3 regions of the Mesorhizobium sp. CNPSo 4671 genome follow, and region 1 is predicted to be linked to each of the others. Evidence: predicted binding sites of a transcription regulator. Region 1 holds the regulator's gene; each other region holds the start of a gene.

Region 1 (5,612 bases):
CGCTGACCGATTCGATCTTCCACGGAATGACCCGCGCCGCAGCCATACTGGTTCTGGTCCTGCTCGGTGGTGTTGCGATCTCGCTGGTAGCCGGTTCATGGCAAGCTCTGTCGACCTTCGGCTTCTCTTTCCTGACCAGCGAAAGCTGGAATCCGGTGACGGAGAAGTTCGGCGCGCTGGCGCCGATCTACGGCACCATCATCACCTCGGCCATCGCCATCCTGATCGCCGTGCCGCTCGGCATCGGCATCGCCATCTTCCTCACCGAGCTTTGCCCGCGCCCGCTGCGACGCCCGATCGGCATGGCGGTTGAATTGTTGGCCGGCATCCCTTCGATCATCTACGGTATCTGGGGCCTGTTCGTGCTGGCGCCGTTCCTGCAGACGACGGTGCAGCCTTTCATCATCAGCGTCTTCCACGACATTCCGGGCCTCAACAGCCTGTTCGCCGGCCCTCCTTACGGTATCGGCCTGCTGACCTCGGCGATGATCCTGGCCATCATGATCCTGCCTTTTATCACCTCGATCACCAAGGACGTCTTCGATACGGTGCCGTCGGTGCTCAAGGAATCGGCCTATGGCATCGGCTGCACGACCTGGGAAGTCACGCGCCGGGTCGTCATTCCCTACACGCGCATCGGCATCATGGGCGGCGTCATGCTCGCGCTCGGCCGTGCGCTCGGCGAAACCATGGCGGTGACCTTCGTCATCGGCAACGCGCACCGCATCTCGACATCGCTGTTTGCGCCGGCAACGACGATCTCGGCGACCATCGCCAACGAATTCACCGAAGCGGTCGGCGATCTCTATACCTCCTCGCTGGTGGCGCTCGGCCTGATCCTGTTCGTCATCACCTTCATGATCCTTGCCATCGCCCGCTACATGCTGATGCGCATTGACGCCCGCACCGGAGCCTGACCGATGTCGACAGCCGCATCGCTTCACCAGAGCCGCAAGCGCAAGAATGGCGTGATGATGACGCTGTGCGTCGTCGCCGCCGGCATCGGCCTTGCCTGGCTGGCGCTGATCCTCGGCGCCCTGCTCTACAAGGGCCTCGCCGGCGTCTCCCTCTCGGTCTTCACGGAAATGACGCCACCGCCCGGCGATGCCGGCGGCCTGCTCAACGCCATCTATGGCAGCATCGTGATGACCATCATCGGCATCATCGTCGGCACGCCGATCGGCGTGCTGGCCGGCACCTATATGGCGGAATATGGCCGCTTCTCGAAGCTCACCACCGTGGTTCGCTTCATCAACGACATCCTTTTGTCGGCGCCGTCGATTATCATCGGCCTGTTCGTCTATGAGCTGATGGTGCGGCCAATGGGGCATTTCTCGGCGATCGCCGGTGCCGTAGCACTTGCCATCCTGGTCATCCCGGTCGTGGTGCGCACCACAGAGGACATGCTCAATCTGGTGCCCAACGCCCTGCGCGAAGCCGGCACCGCGATCGGCGCACCGCGCTGGGTGGTCATCCGCTCGGTTGCCTACCGCGCGGCACTTTCCGGCATCGTCACCGGCATATTGCTGGCGATCGCGCGCATCTCCGGCGAGACCGCACCGCTTCTTTTCACGGCGCTGAACAATCAGTTCTGGTCGAGCAATCTCAACGCGCCGATGGCCAGCCTGCCTGTCACCATCTTCCAGTTCGCTCTCAGCCCTTACGAGGAATGGCAGCAGCTGGCCTGGACCGGTGCACTCATCATCACATTGACGGTTCTCGCGCTCAGCATCTTTGCGCGCAGCCTGACCGGACGCAGAGAGGACAAATGAGCCAGATGTTGTCTCCAGACATGACGATCGCCGCCGAGGCGGTGGCCAAGGCCAAGATCGAGGTCAAGAACCTCAACTTCTACTATGGCCAGTCGAAGGCCCTGAAGGATATCACGCTGTCGCTGCCCGAGCGCAGCGTCACCGCCTTCATCGGCCCTTCGGGCTGCGGAAAGTCGACGCTGCTGCGCGTCTTCAACCGTATCTATGAGCTCTATCCCAAGCAGACCGCCGAGGGCCAGGTGCTGCTCGACGGCCAGAACGTTCTCGACCGTTCGCAGGACCTCAATCTGCTGCGCACCAAGATCGGCATGGTGTTCCAGAAGCCGACGCCGTTCCCGATGTCGATCTACGAGAACATCGCTTTCGGCGTCAGGCTCTATGACAAGATCAGCAAGGCCGAGATGGACGGCCGTGTCGAGCAGGCGCTGAAGCGCGCGGCACTGTGGACCGAGGTCAAGGACAAGCTCAACGCCAGCGGCCTCAGCCTGTCGGGCGGCCAGCAGCAGCGGCTGTGCATCGCCCGCACCGTGGCGGTGAAGCCGGAAGTCATCCTGCTCGACGAGCCGGCCTCGGCGCTCGACCCGCTCTCGACCGCCAAGATCGAGGAGCTGATCGACGAGTTGCAAGCCGAGTACACGATCGTCATCGTCACCCACAACATGCAGCAGGCGGCGCGCGTGTCGAAGCAGACCGCCTTCATGTATCTGGGCGAACTGGTCGAGTTCGACAAAACCGAGAAGATCTTCACGTCGCCTCGCGAGAAGCGCACGCAAGACTACATCACCGGCCGCTTCGGCTGATCGCACGCATACGAGGACCAGGATCATGGCCGAACACACAGTCGCAGCCTTCGACGAGGATCTCGGACAGATCAGCAGGCTGATCAGCGACATGGGCGACCTCGCCGGCTCGATGGTCGGCGGCGCCACCAAGGCACTGCTGAATTCCGACAATGCGCTGGCCCAGCGCGTGGTCTCCGACGACGCGATCATGGACGCGCGCCAGCGCGAACTCGACGACCGTGCCATCACGCTGATCGCCAAGCGCCAGCCGATGGCCGACGATCTGCGTCATGTAGTCGGCTCGATCCGCATGGCCGGCGACCTCGAACGCATCGGCGACCTTGCCAAGAACATCGCCAAGCGCGTCGGCACCGTCGGTCTCAGCGCCACGCCGCGCGACCTGTCGCATTCCATCGACGCCATGGCGCAGCTGGTGCTGATCCAGGTGCAGGGCGTGATCGAGGAGTATGCGGCGCGCGATGCCGCCGCACTGGCGAAGTTGCGCGCCGACGACGAACGTATCGACGTCAAATACACCTCCGTCTTCCGTGAACTGCTGACCTATATGATGGAGGATCCGCGCAACATCACGGCCTGCACGCATCTGTTGTTCTGCGCCAAGAATCTCGAACGCATCGGTGACCACGTGACCAACATCGCCGAGAATGCGTACTATGTCCTGACCGGCACGCAGCTGCCCGCCAATCGTCCAAAACAGGACGAGACGGCGATGTCAGCGCCGGCAGCCTGAGCGCAGGGGTAACCAGTCGATGATCGCGCCACGCATCATGGTGGTGGAGGATGAGGAGCCGCTGGGGGTGCTGCTCCGCTACAATCTGGAATCCGAAGGCTACCAGGTCGAGGTGGTGCCGCGCGGCGACGAAGCCGAAATCCGGCTCCAGGAGAACGTGCCCGACCTTCTGGTGCTCGACTGGATGGTGCCTGCGGTGTCCGGCATCGAACTCTGCCGGCGCCTGCGAATGCGGCCCGAGACCGAGCGGCTGCCGATCATCATGCTGACCGCGCGGGGCGAAGAAAGCGACCGTGTACGTGGACTTTCCACCGGCGCCGACGACTATCTGGTCAAGCCGTTTTCGACGCCGGAATTCATGGCAAGAGTCAAGGCGCTGCTTCGCCGCGCCAAGCCGGAAGTGCTGTCCAGCGTGCTCAAGGTCGGCGACATCGTGCTCGACCGCGAATCGCACCGGGTCTATCGCAAGAAGAGCGAGATACGGCTTGGGCCGACCGAGTTCCGCCTGCTCGAATTCATGATGCGCCATCCCGGCCGCGTGTTCTCGCGCAGCCAGCTGCTCGACAATGTCTGGGGCGAGACGATCTACATCGACGAGCGCACCGTCGACGTGCATGTCGGCCGCCTGCGCAAGGCGGTCAACAATGGCCGCATGCCCGACGTCATCCGCACCATTCGCGGCGCGGGCTACGCGATCCGCGAGGATTGATCGCGAGCGGTTTCAGGCCACGTTCTTGCCCACGCCGCCCGCCCTTGCCTGCACGCCCGGCGCGAAAATCTCCTGGTCGACGAAGGTCAGCGCGCGCATGGCGCAGCCTTCGCGGATCAGCGGCAGTTCGTTCGGTTCGGTGTCGAAGGAAATCGATTTCGAGTGCTGGCCGCCGGCGGTCTGCGCGATCGCCTCGCGCAATGCCGGCTCGATCAGGTCGAAGGCGGCGGCACTGACGCCGACCATGGCGACGGGCGCGGGATCGATCAGCGCGAACAGGCTGCCGAGGCCATAGCCCAATGCCTCGCCGGCCTTGCGATAGGCTTCTCGCTCAGGCCCGTCTCTTTCCCGTGCGGTGGCGGCGAGTGCCCGCATCTGTGCGTCGCTGACGTCGGCGACCGGCTCGGTGTCCTCGCCAAGCTGCCTGGCGTTGCGCCAGATGGCGTAGTTGCCGGCATAGGCCTCGACGCAGCCGCGGCGTCCGCAGCGGCAAAGCGCGCCGCCGGGCCGATGGATCATGTGACCGAACTCGCCGCCCGAGGAATGGGTGCCGGTGAACAGCTCGCCCTTCAGCACCAGGCCCATGCCGATGCCGTGCGAAAGCAGGATGGCGATGAAGTCGTCGCGATAGCGCTCGGGATCGCGCCAGCGCAGCGCCACCGCCATCATGTTGCAGTCGTTTTCCATGGTGGCGGGGATGCCGAACTCGGCCTCGAGTATGTCGGCGAAGGCGATGTTGGTCTGCGGCGTGATCGGCGACCACAGCATCGCCCGGGCCTCGGTGTCGGTGATGCCCTGTATTGCCAGTGCGATGCGGGCGACGCTGCGCACGTCGATATCGGGATCCTCGAGGCGCCGCCGCACGATGGCGACGCATTCGCCGATCAGCGCTTCGCGCGACATGGTCAGCGTGTCCAGCCGGCGCTGTTCCTCCGAGACCACCTGGCCGGCATAGTCGATGACGGCGACGGACAGGAAATTCAGCGACAGCACCACGGTCATGACGGCCGCGGCCTCCGAGTTGAGGCCGAGGCCGACCTGCGGCCTGCCGCGCTTCAGCGAGCCGGCCTCGCTCGGCTTGCCTTCGGCCAGGATGCCTTCACCGATCAGATCGGAGGAAATCGCCGATATGGTCGAATGGCTGAGGCCGGTGGTCGCGGCGATCTCGGTGCGCGAGGGCCGACCGGCCCGGCGCACGGCCGCGATCACCATGGCGCGGTTGCGCCGGCGCAGATCGTCGTGACGGATTCCGACCGACATGTTTTCCCACATCCTCCCCAGTCGCCGCGGTTCCTCGAACGCCGCATGCGACATGGTCAAATACTGGCAGAAGCGGCCCGTCCTGTCATTTATTTATTCCGAGGCTCGAAAAAAATTCGCGGGGACATCAAAATCCATCAGAATCGTTGTTGACAGCGTTCCGGTGTTGGATCAGTGTTTTTTCGAGGCTCGAAAAAATAGAGCCTCTGTGCCGGCCTTAGGGCCAGTTTGGTCGCGCCATACGCGGCGCAGGGAGGAATATCATGAAGGGATTCACAGCCGCCATCCTGGCGGGTGTCGCCATGTCGCTGACGCTTGCGTCGGTCGCGCAGGCGAAG
Region 2 (5,612 bases), on a different contig from region 1:
ACACTGCGCCAGCACCTTGCCGATCGCCCCGCTCGAGCCCTTCAGCGGAAAGCTGACCGCGCCATATTTGGCCGAACTGACCGACACATCCCCCTTCGAACGCAGCAGGTCGAGCAGCGGATCGGCTTTCTCCAAATCCACCGTGAAATAACCGTACATTTCCTCCAGCTGCAGCGTCTTGGTCACGGTCTTGCCGTCGGCCTTGAAGTCGAAAGCGCCGCTGATGCCGGGCTCCGTCTGCTGGCCGCTGGAACCCAGATCGTAGCTCAGCACCGGTTTGTCGAAGCAGGCCAGCATCAGATACGCGTCGCCCTTCGGCCCGCCGCAGACCGAGGCGGTCAGCACGCTGCCGCCCTCGTCTTCCTCCATCTTGGCGGTCCAGCCGCTGCACGATGCGGCAAAGGCCGGCTGCGCGGCCTGCAATACTGCCACGGCCCCGGCGACGACGAGATAGCGAACTTTCATGACTTCCCCTCCGACAATTGCAGCACCCGTCGGCAGCATATAGGAAAAGCGATCCCGTGACATTGGCCGTTGCGGCAAGGTCGCGTGGTCCGGGTTTGGAGAGAGCGGTGTTGAGAGCATGCGTTCGTCTGTGCGTTTTGATGGCGGCCCTGGTTACTTTGCCCGTGGCTGCCCATGCGCAGTGGAAGCCGGTCGAGAAGGTCGAGACCTACGCCATTTCGGGCCAGTCCGGGCTGGAGCTCTATCGGTCAATCGGCGAGAACGGACCGAATGTCGGTATCGCCCGCGCCATCGCCTACACCAACTTCAAGCTGACCTGGGGCGTCAGGGACTACAAGCCCAGGGGCAAGGATTGCGTGCTGACGGCGGGGAAGCCGAAATTGATCATCACCTACACCTTGCCAAGTCCTTCCGCGCCGCTGCCGCCGGCCGTCCAGAAGAACTGGGAGGTGTTCATCGCCGGCGTCAGCGCCCATGAGAAGGTGCATGGCGCCAGCATGATAAAAATGGTGCATGACATCGAAGCCGCGACAGACGGGCTGACCGTCGCCGACGATCCCAAATGCAGCAAGACCAGGGCCGAGGTGGTCCGTCGGCTCGACGCGATCTCGAAGGCGAGGATACAGGGCAGCCGGGATTTCGACCGCGTCGAGTTCGGCAAGGGTGGCAATCTGCAGAAGCTTGTCCTCGCTTTGGTCAACGGCGGCTGAGCGCCTTCAAGCTTCGGACACCAGCCCGTCGAGCAGCGCCAAACCTTCAGGCCAGTCACCCAGGCCGCTATCGGCATTGATGTGGCCGAACGGTCCGATCACGGCCAGGCGGCTGCCCCATTGCGTCGCCCGCGCCTGCGCATACTCCTGCGAGCCATAAGGGTCGTTGGTGCTGGTCACCACCAGCGAGGCAAAGCGCAGCTTGCCCTGCGGAATTCCGGCGAAAGCCATGCCATATCCGGGAAAGACCGCCGACGCTGGATCGGGAACGGCGACCAGCAAGGCAGCCTTGACCGGCCTTTGCGAAATCTTCTGCCAATGCGCGATCAGCAGGCAGGACAGGCTGTGCGCGACCAGCACCGGCGGCTCCGGCGCCGCGATCACGGCAGCCTCCAGCGCCGCCAGCCAGTCGCTGAAATCGGGCAGGTCCCAGCTTGTGGGCTGGAAGCGCCGCATCGCCGGATCGGCGCCTTCCCAGAGCGATTGCCAATGCGCCGGACCCGAACCGCCGCTACCCGGCAGGATGATGAAATGCGTCATGTCGCCTTGCTCCTATCGATTGATAGGCATGGTGGCGTCTTGCACTGGCATCGAGAATGGGAAACGATCGGAAAAATCACGTCCTTGCCGATGGATTCAAGGTGACCATGAAGAATAGCGATGAGCGCGCGCCGCTCGACCCGACCGACATCGCCATTGTCGAGGCCATGCAGGAGAACGGCCGCATCGGCATATCGGAGCTTGGCCGGCGGGTCGGCCTGTCGCAGCCGGCGACCTCCGAGCGCGTGAAACGGCTGGAGGAGCGCGGCATCATCGCCGGCTACACCGCGGTGATCGATCCGGTGGCGCTGGGCCTCGGCATGATGGCCATCATCCGCATGCGCACCACGCATGAGCACATCCGCCCCTGCCTGAAACAGTTCGCCGAAATGCCCGAGATCACCGAAGTGCACCGGCTGACCGGCGAGGACTGCTTCATCCTGAAAGTGGTCGTGCCCTCGCCCGCCCACCTTGAAACCATCGTCGACGCCGTGGCGCGCCATGGCGCGGTCACCACGGCACTGGTGCTGCGCAGCGAAAAGCCGAAGCCGATCGGCCGCGAGCTGATCCGCAGATCAGGCGGTTAGCGGCCCAAGCCTACCGGCTGAGATCAAGCGCCGCGCTCAGATCCCCCATCGGCGGCTCGCCATTGGCGGCGAGCGCCTTGTCGCGGGCGACGATGCCGGAGAGCACCGGCAGGTCGTAGCGCGCGGTGATGAAGCGCAGGATCGACGTCGTGTCATATTGCGTGTGGTCGACCGTGCCCATTTTCGCATAGGGCGAGATGATGAAGGTCGGGATGCGGTTGCCCGGTCCCCAGCGGTCGGCCCTCGGCGGCGCGACGTGGTCCCAGTACCCGCCATTCTCGTCATAGGTGACGACCACCAGCATGTGGCTCCATTGCGGGCTCTTCTCCAGATGCGCGACGAGGTCGGCCAGATGCTGGTCGCCCGATGTCACGTCGGCGTAGCCGCTGTGCTCGTTGAGATTGCCTTGCGGCTTGTAGAAGCTGACAGAAGGCAGTTTGCCGTCGTCGATCGCCTTGATGAACTCGGTGCCGTCCAGGCCGCCATCCCTGAGATGCGCGGTGCGCGCGGCGGTGCCCGGCGCATAGGCGGCGAAATAGTTGAACGGCTGGTGGTGGAACTGGAAGTTCGGCACCGGCGTCGCGTTCTTGCCGTCGAGCGTTGCCTGCCAGGCGCCGGCATACCAGGCCCAGTCGATCCCCTTCAGAGACATGAGGTCGCCGATGGTGATGTCGTGTTGCGGCGGCAGCGTCGTCGGCTGCGTCGGGTCGGCCAGCGCCTTGTCGCCGCCCTCGACCGGTTTGTTGGCGCTCGGCTGATAGGGCGGCTGCATGGTGTTGACGGCGTAGAAGTCGGGCGTGATGGCGCCGTCGTTGACAAATTTCGGTGCACCGCCAAGTGCCGAGGCCGGCGAATTGTCGGCGACCTTCAGCGTCTTGCCATCGGCCTCGACGACGGCGATCTGGCCCTTCACCGGGCTGGTGTCGGCATGCGGATAGACCGGCGCGCAGGCGCAGGCGAGCATGATGTGGTTGAGAAAGGAGCCGCCAAAGGCACCCTGGAAGAAATTGTCGGCCAGCACGTATTTCTTCGCCACCGCCCACATCGGCAGGCCGGAGCCGTCATAATGGCCCATCACCAGCCCGCCGGAATCGGCCCAGGCGGCAAACTTGTCATTCTTGCCGCCGTCGATCTGCATCTGCTCCTGGTAGAAGCGATGCCAGAGGTCGCGCGTGATGACGGAGGTCTTCTCGTTGAAGCCGCTGGCGTCGTCGATGGCGAAGCTGGCATTGGCAAGATGCGCCGACTGCGCCTCGGTCACCACGGGCGTCACGCCCTTGGCGGTCAGTCCGCCCCAGGCCGGCGGCAGTTCGGCAAGCGGCTTGCCGTCGCGGTCGAGCTGGCGCGCCAGATCGGCCGAGACATTGGCCAGCCCATTGGCGCCGGGGAAGCCGCCATAGAGATTATCGAAGCTGCGGTTCTCGGCATAGATGACGACGACGGTGTCGATCTTGTCGTAGCCGGGAGGGGCGGCGTTGGCAGCGGAGGCGAGCGATGCCAGGGCCGTGGAGGCGAGGCAAAGGGAGAGAAGGGACCTGGTCATGAAGATGCCTCGTGGCTGGGGGATGGCTTGAGGACGACACGCATCGGCAACGAAAACGCACGGATGGAGCTACGTCCGTGCCTTGTCACCTTTGTGACATTTGCCGGCCCATCGAACACGGTTTCGTGAACGCCGGGCTGGGTCATGAATCCGTTGCACAGGATACTTAGTTGCGGGATCGAAAACGGACTGCAGGCATGGCAACGGGACGATGGAAGAACCGGGCGGCAATGATCGCAGCGGCATCGATGGTAAGCTTAGCCGCACCGGCAAACACGGCGATACCGGATGGCGTCCACCCCGGCCCGATGTCGCGCGCGCAGGCCTACGCGCGCGCCGAGGCGCTGACCGCGCTTGGCAAGAAAATGTTCTTCGACCCGGCGCTTTCCGCCTCGGGCAAACAGGCCTGCTCGTCCTGCCATGACCCGCACCACGCCTTCGGCCCGGCCTCGGCCTCGCCGGTGGAGATGGGCGGCCCGAACCTCGACCGGCCGGGCGTGCGCGCCGTGCCCTCGCTGCGCTATCTGCAGGCGGCGCCCGCCTTCACCGAGCATTTTTACGATTCCGAGGACGAGGGCGACGAGAGCGTCGACAACGGACCGACCGGCGGCCTGACCTGGGACGGCCGCGCCGACCATGGCAAGGACCAGGCGAAGATCCCCCTGCTCTCGCCCTTCGAGATGGCCAACAAGGATGAAGCCGCCGTCACCGCCGCGTTGCGCAAGGCGGCCTATGCCGACGCGTTCAAGGCGGCCTTCGGCGACGACGTGTTCGACCATCCGGGTGACGCCTTCGACGCCGCCGCCGAAGCGCTCGGCACCTTCGAGCAGAGCGCGCCCGACTTCTATCCCTACTCCAGCCGCTACGACGCCTTCCTCGCCGGCAAGGCTGAACTCACGGCGCAGCAACTGCGCGGCCGTGCGCTGTTCGAGGACGAGACCAAGGGCAATTGCGCCAGCTGCCATCTCAGCGAACCCGCCAATGACGGCGAGCCGCCGCAGTTCACCGATTTCGGCCTGATCGCCATCGCCGTGCCACGCAACGCGGCGATTCCCGCCAATGCCGATCCGGCCTATGTCGATCTCGGCCTCTGCGGCCCGCTGCGCACCGACTTCAAGGGGCGGACCGAATATTGCGGCCTGTTCAAGACGCCGACCCTGCGCAACGTCGCGCTGCGCAACAGCTTCTTCCACAACGGCATCTTCCACACACTGCGCGACGCCATCGCCTTCTACGCCAGCCGCGATACCGACCCCGGCCACTGGTACCCCAGGAATGCCGACGGCACGGTCAAGAAATATGACGATCTGCCAAAGGCTTACTGGCCGAACTTGAATCGGGATCCGCCCTTCAACGGCAAAAAGCCCGGCGACAAACCGGCGCTCGACGACGCCGAGATCGACGACATCGTCGCGTTTCTCGGCACGCTCACCGACGCCGACCAGCAGACAGTGCCAGCGAACTGAACCCCTAGCGCCCTGCCCATTCCCGGCTCGACCGTCCGCGAAAAATGGGGTCTCGAGCTTTCCAGATTTGCTGCGCGCCAAGGCTTGGAAACAGTAAAGAAAGACATATCCCATTAGCGCTTCCTAAACCGCGATACGATATCCCTTGCCACTCGAGGGTGGGATACAGATGAACGCATTCAGGCGAGCGGCCGGATCTGTAGTGATCCTGTTGACCGGCGCGGCGACGCTGGCGGCGTTGCATATCGATGCCCAGCGAAACTTCGCGCTGGCCAAGGAACGCTATCTCGAGAATTCCCAG
Region 3 (5,612 bases), on a different contig from region 1:
GTGCTCGAAAAGAACAAGGGTGGCAGCGGGCATCCGGCGGGCGCCGCGGCCGCGCCAGAGACCAAGGGCTGAGCGGTAGAGAATCTAAGGGGATTTGGCATGAAAAAGATTCTCACCTCGCTGGCGCTGGTCGGCCTTGTGGCCGCCGGCACCGCCGCCTTCGCGGCCGAAGAGGCGCACAACGCGGCAGCGCCGACGCATTTCCCGATCAACGAGCCGAAGGAGATGAGCTGGAGCTTCACCGGCCCGTTCGGCACCTATGACAAGGGCCAGCTGCAGCGCGGCCTGAAGGTCTACAAGGAAGTCTGCTCGGCTTGCCATTCGATGAATATGGTGGCGTTCCGCACGCTGGAGGGGCCAACGGGCCTTGGCTATTCGGATGCGCAGATCAAGTCGCTGGCGGCCACCTACACCATCCATGACGGCCCCAACGATGCCGGCGAGATGTTCGACCGTCCCGGCAAGCCATCGGACTATTTCCCGGCGCCATTCGCCAATGTAGAGGCCGCCGCGGCCGCCAATGGCGGCGCGGCACCGCCGGACATGTCGCTGCTGGCCAAGGCGCGCGGCGTCGAGCGCGGCTTTCCGCAATTCGTCTTCGACATCTTCACCCAGTATGATGCCGGCGGTCCCGACTATATCCATTCGCTGCTGACCGGCTACGACCAGACGCCGCCGGCCGGCATGGTCATCCCCGAGGGCACGCACTACAACCCGTACTTCATGTCCGGCGTGTCGCTGAAAATGCCCAAGCCGCTCTCCGACGGCCAGGTGACCTATGATGACGGCGCGCCGCAGACGGTCGACCAGTATTCCCGCGACGTGGCTGCCTTCCTGATGTGGGCGGCCGAGCCGCACATGGAGGCCCGCAAGCATACCGGCGTCAACGTGCTGTTTTTCCTCCTGGTGTTCGGTGCGCTGGTCTACCTCGTGAAGCGCAAGGTGTGGGAAGGCGTGGCGCACTAACCGCGACGAGGGCTGCACAGGATTACGAAAGGGCGCCTCAAGGCGCCCTTTTCGCATTTCCGGAGGCGGTGATGTCACATGGCCGTCACGGCAGGCGGCGATCCTGCGTCATTCCCAACGAAGGATCGCACCCATGAAGAAATACGCATCGCTGGCGGCTGGTCTGCTGCTGCTGGTCATCGGCTCGGCCGCCCAGGCCGAAGACGCAAAACCCTTCGTGACCAACAAGGATATCGACCTGACGATGATCCTGCCGCCGCCGCCGGCTAACGATTCGGCGCAGACCAAGGCCGAACTCGGCGAGGTGCTGGCGCTGCAGGTGACGCGCACGCCCGAGATGGTGGCCAGCGCCGTTGCCGATTCCGAGGAGAATGTCTGGCGCTTCGCCAATGTGATGGGTCCGAATTTCACCAAGGAGAGGCTGCCGAAGTTCAGCGCCTTCTTCGATCGCGTGGTCGAGACCGAAGGCGCTGTCGTCGATCCGGCCAAGGATGTCTGGAAGCGCCCGCGTCCGCACCAGCTCAGTGATCTCGTCAAGCCCGCGGTCAAGCTGTCGAGTTCCGGCTCCTGGCCGTCGGGTCATGCCACTGTCGGCACCATGATGGGCATCATCCTGGCCGACATGGTTCCGGAGAAGCGCGCGGAGATCATGGCGCGCGCGGCCGAATACGCCCACAACCGTGAGGTTGGCGGCATCCACTATGCGTCCGACGTGGAGATGGGCAAGATTTCCGGCAGCGTCATTGCCGCTGTCCTGCTCAACCGGGACGACTTCAAGGCCGAGTACGAAGTCGCCAGGGCCGAGCTTCGTTCCGACCTCGGCATGTAAGTCCTAAAGCGCGTCGCGTCGAAGTGGATTCACGCGACGCGCTTTGGGTGCTCGCTGCGCGCCAGCCGGGACGTCGGTTTGTCTTCGTTCTCGCACAGCCGGCTCCAGGAGACTGAAGCCGGCAACAGCTCATTGCGTCGACACTTGCACCGATATTGGAAAGGCAAAGTACAGGTTGCAGGCAAGAAGCTCGATACCTCGTTTACCCCTGCGAGCGAGAGGCTCAGGCGCTTCAGCGCCAACAGTTGCGCTGCCTTTGCCCTTCGTCTGCAGTGCGACGAGAGCATCATAGACTGCGCGACGCTCGCGAACGGATGCCTGCTTCGGATTTTCAGGGTAATAAACGGGAATCGTCAAAATCAGATAGTCCATCCGACAGCGCGGCGCCGAAATCGCGATTGCCTTCTTGCGCAGAGCGATCTCGAACGCGCCGGACCGTTCGTCGAATCCAGTCATCCATTGTCGACGCGTATGCAATTGTCCAAGCGCGTCGCCGACCACGAAATCTGCCGGGCGCAGCACGACCGTCCAACTGGCCCGCTCGGCAGCGGAGACGGCTACCGGCGCCCAGCTCAAGAGCGAGGTTGCCATGATGACGGTCGGCATTTTCCGCAGAAGATGGGTCATGCAGCGACCATGGTTCGACCGGAAGGGATGCTTCAGGCGCCCCTTTTTACCCCTATGCGAGCGTTCGGCAACCCGTCCTTTGGCATAGCGCGGCGCTCAAACAGATGCGGATCGAGATCGGACGGGTTATGAAGCTCATGGGGCTGCAATTCGATCGGACAAGTGCCGCATGCCAATCTCCGGTGCAGGGAGGCGAACGGAAGGAGCGGATCACGGCGAACGGAATGGGTGCGGACGAGGGCGTGATACGGGCCATCATCGACCGGCAGTTTGCCAGCCTTAGCTGGGATGAGACTATCGCCCCAGGGTGGGATGATTTCGCGGGCGATTTCCTGGACGGCGCCAGCCTCTTTCCGGCAGCCCGCCCGGCAAGGCGCACCAGCGTCGCCGATTTCGTCGAGCGGATGCGCGGCCTGTCCGACACCTCGCTGCGGTCGCTTCAGGAGACCGTGCTCGGCACCGACATCTGCGTCTTCGGAAATATCGCCATCGCGGCGGTCGCGGCGGAGATGATCGAGAACAGTGCCGAGACCAGCCGGTCCATGGAAATGCTGTTGCTGGTGAAGAGCGAAGGGCAGTGGAAGATCGTCGCGCAGGCATGGGACAAAGCGAGCGAGGCCAATCCTTTGCCGGATGCGCTTGTCTCGGGCGTCACATCGCGCTAGCCGTTGTCGGTCGCGTCGGGTTTGGTCCCTGCGCCGTTCGCACTTGCCCAGCTGGATCATCCGGAGCCGCCTTATGAAACCTTCGCTCGAAGACACGCTGCTGGCGGCGATCCGCACCATTCCGGACTATCCGAAGCCCGGCATCCTGTTTCGCGACATCACCACGCTGCTCGGCAATGCGCGCGCCTTCCGCCGCGCCATCGACGAGCTGGTGCATCCCTATGCCGGGCAGAAGGTCGACAAGATCGCCGGCATCGAGGCGCGCGGCTTCATCCTTGGCGGCGCCGTCGCTCATCAGCTCTCGGCCGGTTTCGTGCCGATCCGCAAGAAGGGCAAACTGCCCTACGAGACGGTGCGCGTCGCCTACAGCCTGGAATACGGGCTGGACGAGATGGAGATGCACAAGGACGGCGTTGCCCCCGGTGAAAAGGTGATCCTCGTCGACGATCTGATCGCCACCGGCGGCACGGCGGAAGCGGCGGTCAGGCTGCTGCGCCAGATCGGCGCCGATATCCTTGCCGCCTGCTTCGTCATCGACCTCCCGGATCTGGGTGGGCGTGCCAGGCTGGAGGCGCTTGGCGTGCCGGTCAGGACGCTGATCGGGTTTGAGGGGCATTGAGCGCCGCGCCCTCTTCCTTCTCCCCTTGTGGGAGAAGGTGGATCGGCGCGTAGCGCCGAGACGGTTGAGGGGTAGGTGACGGATCGCCGTCCTTGCCAAGCTGGAGCACCCCTCATCCGACCTCGCTTCGCGAGGCCACCTTCTCCCACAAGGGGAGAAGGGAGGGCGAGCCTCCTCACTCCACCTTCACCAGCACGGCGCTGTCGAACTCCAGCACCTTGTCGCCGGTTGAATCGAAAGCTTCGGCGCGCAGCGACAGCATTCGCCAGCCGGGGCGCGAGGCGATGGGGCGGTGGGACAGCGCGGTGCGGCTGAAGGTGACGGTCTCGCCAGCGAAGACCGGCTTCAACCATTTCAGGTTCTTGAAACCAGGCGAGGGGCCGAATTCCGGGACCGGGCCGGGGCCGTTCCAGTTGGCGCCCTCGGCATCCATGCTCGCTTCGAGGTTGAGCTTCATCCAGGTGGCGGCGGTGTGCCAGCCGGAGGCGCAGAGCCCGCCGAGCACGCTCTTCTTCGCGGCTTCCTCGTCAATATGGAAGATCTGCGGGTCGTATTTGCGCGCGAACGCCTTGATCGCCTCGACTTCGAATGTGTGCGAGCCCAGCGTCATCGTGGTGCCGATGCGGAAGAATTCATCCAGGGTCATGCGGCATTCCCCGCGGCATCACGCGTCAGGAACATGACGGAATTCTCGAGCTCGAAAACGCTTTCGCCACGCTGGTTGATCAGCTCGCTGCGCATGGTGACGAAGCCGAGTTGCGGCTTCGATTTCGACGGGCGTTTGGCCAGGACAACCAGCTTGCCTTTCAGCGTATCACCGGCCAGGACCGGTTTCTTCCACCTGACCTGATCGACGCCGGGCGCGCCTTGGCAGGTGGAGTCCAAAAGGAAGGCATCGCACAGCATGCGCATGAACATGGCGCAGGTGTGCCAGCCCGAGGCCGACAGGCCGCCCAGAATGCTGGCCTTGCCGGCTTCCTCGTCGAGATGCATCGGCTGGGCATCGAATTCGCTGGCGAATTCGATGATCTCGGCCGCGCTTACCTGTTTGGTGCCGAGGTCGAACGAGGCACCCTCGACGAAATCCTCATAGGCCCATGTTTTTCCGGTCATGTCGGCAATCCGGTTAAATCCCCAGAGATCGGGCAACCCGGATGCAGGCCGGCAGCGTTTTGGTCAAGTCCTTTCTGGTGAGCCAGCCTGAGGCAGCAGGCGGGGCGGCTGCGCTCAGAGCCAGCCGCGGCGGCGGAAATACCAGAAGGGCAGGATCGCCGACAGGATCATCAGGCCGATGGCGAAGGGATAGCCGAGCTGCCATTTCAGCTCGGGAATGACGTCGAAATTCATGCCGTAGATCGAGGCGACCAGCGTCGGCGGCAGGAAGATGACGGCGGCGACCGAGAAGATCTTGATGATGGCGTTCTGCTCGATCGAGATCATGCCCAGCGTGGCGTCGAGCAGGAAGGAGATCTTCTGCGACAGGAAGGTGGCGTGGTCGGCAAGCGACAGCACATCGCGCGACAAGGTCTTGATGCGGGCGCGGACGTCCTTGCTCATCTTGGTCTGGGTCGCGACATGGGCGAGGAAGCCGGCAAGGCGCTGCAGGGAGATCAGGCTGTCGCGGATCGAGGAGGCGATGTCCTCCTTGCGGCCGATGGCTTTCAGGAGTTCCTGGAAGTCGCGGTTGCGCTTCGACACCTTGGTCGAACGTGCTTCGAAGATATCGCGCGAGATCCCCTCGATGTCGCGGCCGGCGCGTTCGAGTATGTCGGCAAGGCGGTCGACGATCGCTTCCAGGAGGCCGATCAGGATGGTGTCGCCGCTGGTGCAGCCTGTCGCCACCTTCTCGGCGCGCAGCGGGAAGGTCTTGAAGGCCTTGGGTTCATGATAGCGAATGGTGATCAGC

Evidence for each region. The regulator PhoB, encoded in region 1, activates phosphate uptake and scavenging genes when phosphate is short. The targets are predictions, from matches to a motif close to TGTCATNNANCTGTCAT.
Region 2: the regulator PhoB is predicted to act here: its motif matches at 3,929-3,945, upstream of AC04SF_RS08510 (acid phosphatase).
Region 3: the regulator PhoB is predicted to act here: its motif matches at 1,039-1,055, upstream of AC04SF_RS28850 (acid phosphatase).

The regions. Positions count from the first base shown of each region.
Region 1 covers NZ_JBWLUW010000007.1:317,799-323,410, forward strand. The annotation lists gene pstC (phosphate ABC transporter permease subunit PstC) at 1-917, shown strand, start outside; gene pstA (phosphate ABC transporter permease PstA) at 921-1,772, shown strand; gene pstB (phosphate ABC transporter ATP-binding protein PstB) at 1,769-2,572, shown strand; gene phoU (phosphate signaling complex protein PhoU) at 2,598-3,305, shown strand; gene phoB (phosphate regulon transcriptional regulator PhoB) at 3,325-4,014, shown strand; gene AC04SF_RS21425 (ROK family protein) at 4,027-5,274, opposite strand; gene xylF (D-xylose ABC transporter substrate-binding protein) at 5,538-5,612, shown strand, end outside.
Region 2 covers NZ_JBWLUW010000003.1:69,118-74,729, reverse strand. The annotation lists gene AC04SF_RS08530 (hypothetical protein) at 1-465, opposite strand, end outside; gene AC04SF_RS08525 (DUF922 domain-containing Zn-dependent protease) at 606-1,175, shown strand; gene AC04SF_RS08520 (RBBP9/YdeN family alpha/beta hydrolase) at 1,182-1,715, opposite strand; gene AC04SF_RS08515 (Lrp/AsnC family transcriptional regulator) at 1,823-2,302, shown strand; gene AC04SF_RS08510 (acid phosphatase) at 2,313-3,845, opposite strand; gene AC04SF_RS08505 (cytochrome-c peroxidase) at 4,076-5,311, shown strand; gene AC04SF_RS08500 (putative bifunctional diguanylate cyclase/phosphodiesterase) at 5,481-5,612, shown strand, end outside.
Region 3 covers NZ_JBWLUW010000012.1:77,595-83,206, reverse strand. The annotation lists gene AC04SF_RS28860 (cytochrome b) at 1-72, shown strand, start outside; gene AC04SF_RS28855 (cytochrome c1) at 100-966, shown strand; gene AC04SF_RS28850 (acid phosphatase) at 1,100-1,795, shown strand; gene AC04SF_RS28845 (hypothetical protein) at 1,925-2,422, opposite strand; gene AC04SF_RS28840 (nuclear transport factor 2 family protein) at 2,527-3,087, shown strand; gene AC04SF_RS28835 (adenine phosphoribosyltransferase) at 3,161-3,706, shown strand; gene AC04SF_RS28830 (MaoC family dehydratase) at 3,882-4,352, opposite strand; gene AC04SF_RS28825 (MaoC family dehydratase) at 4,349-4,819, opposite strand; gene corA (magnesium/cobalt transporter CorA) at 4,934-5,612, opposite strand, start outside.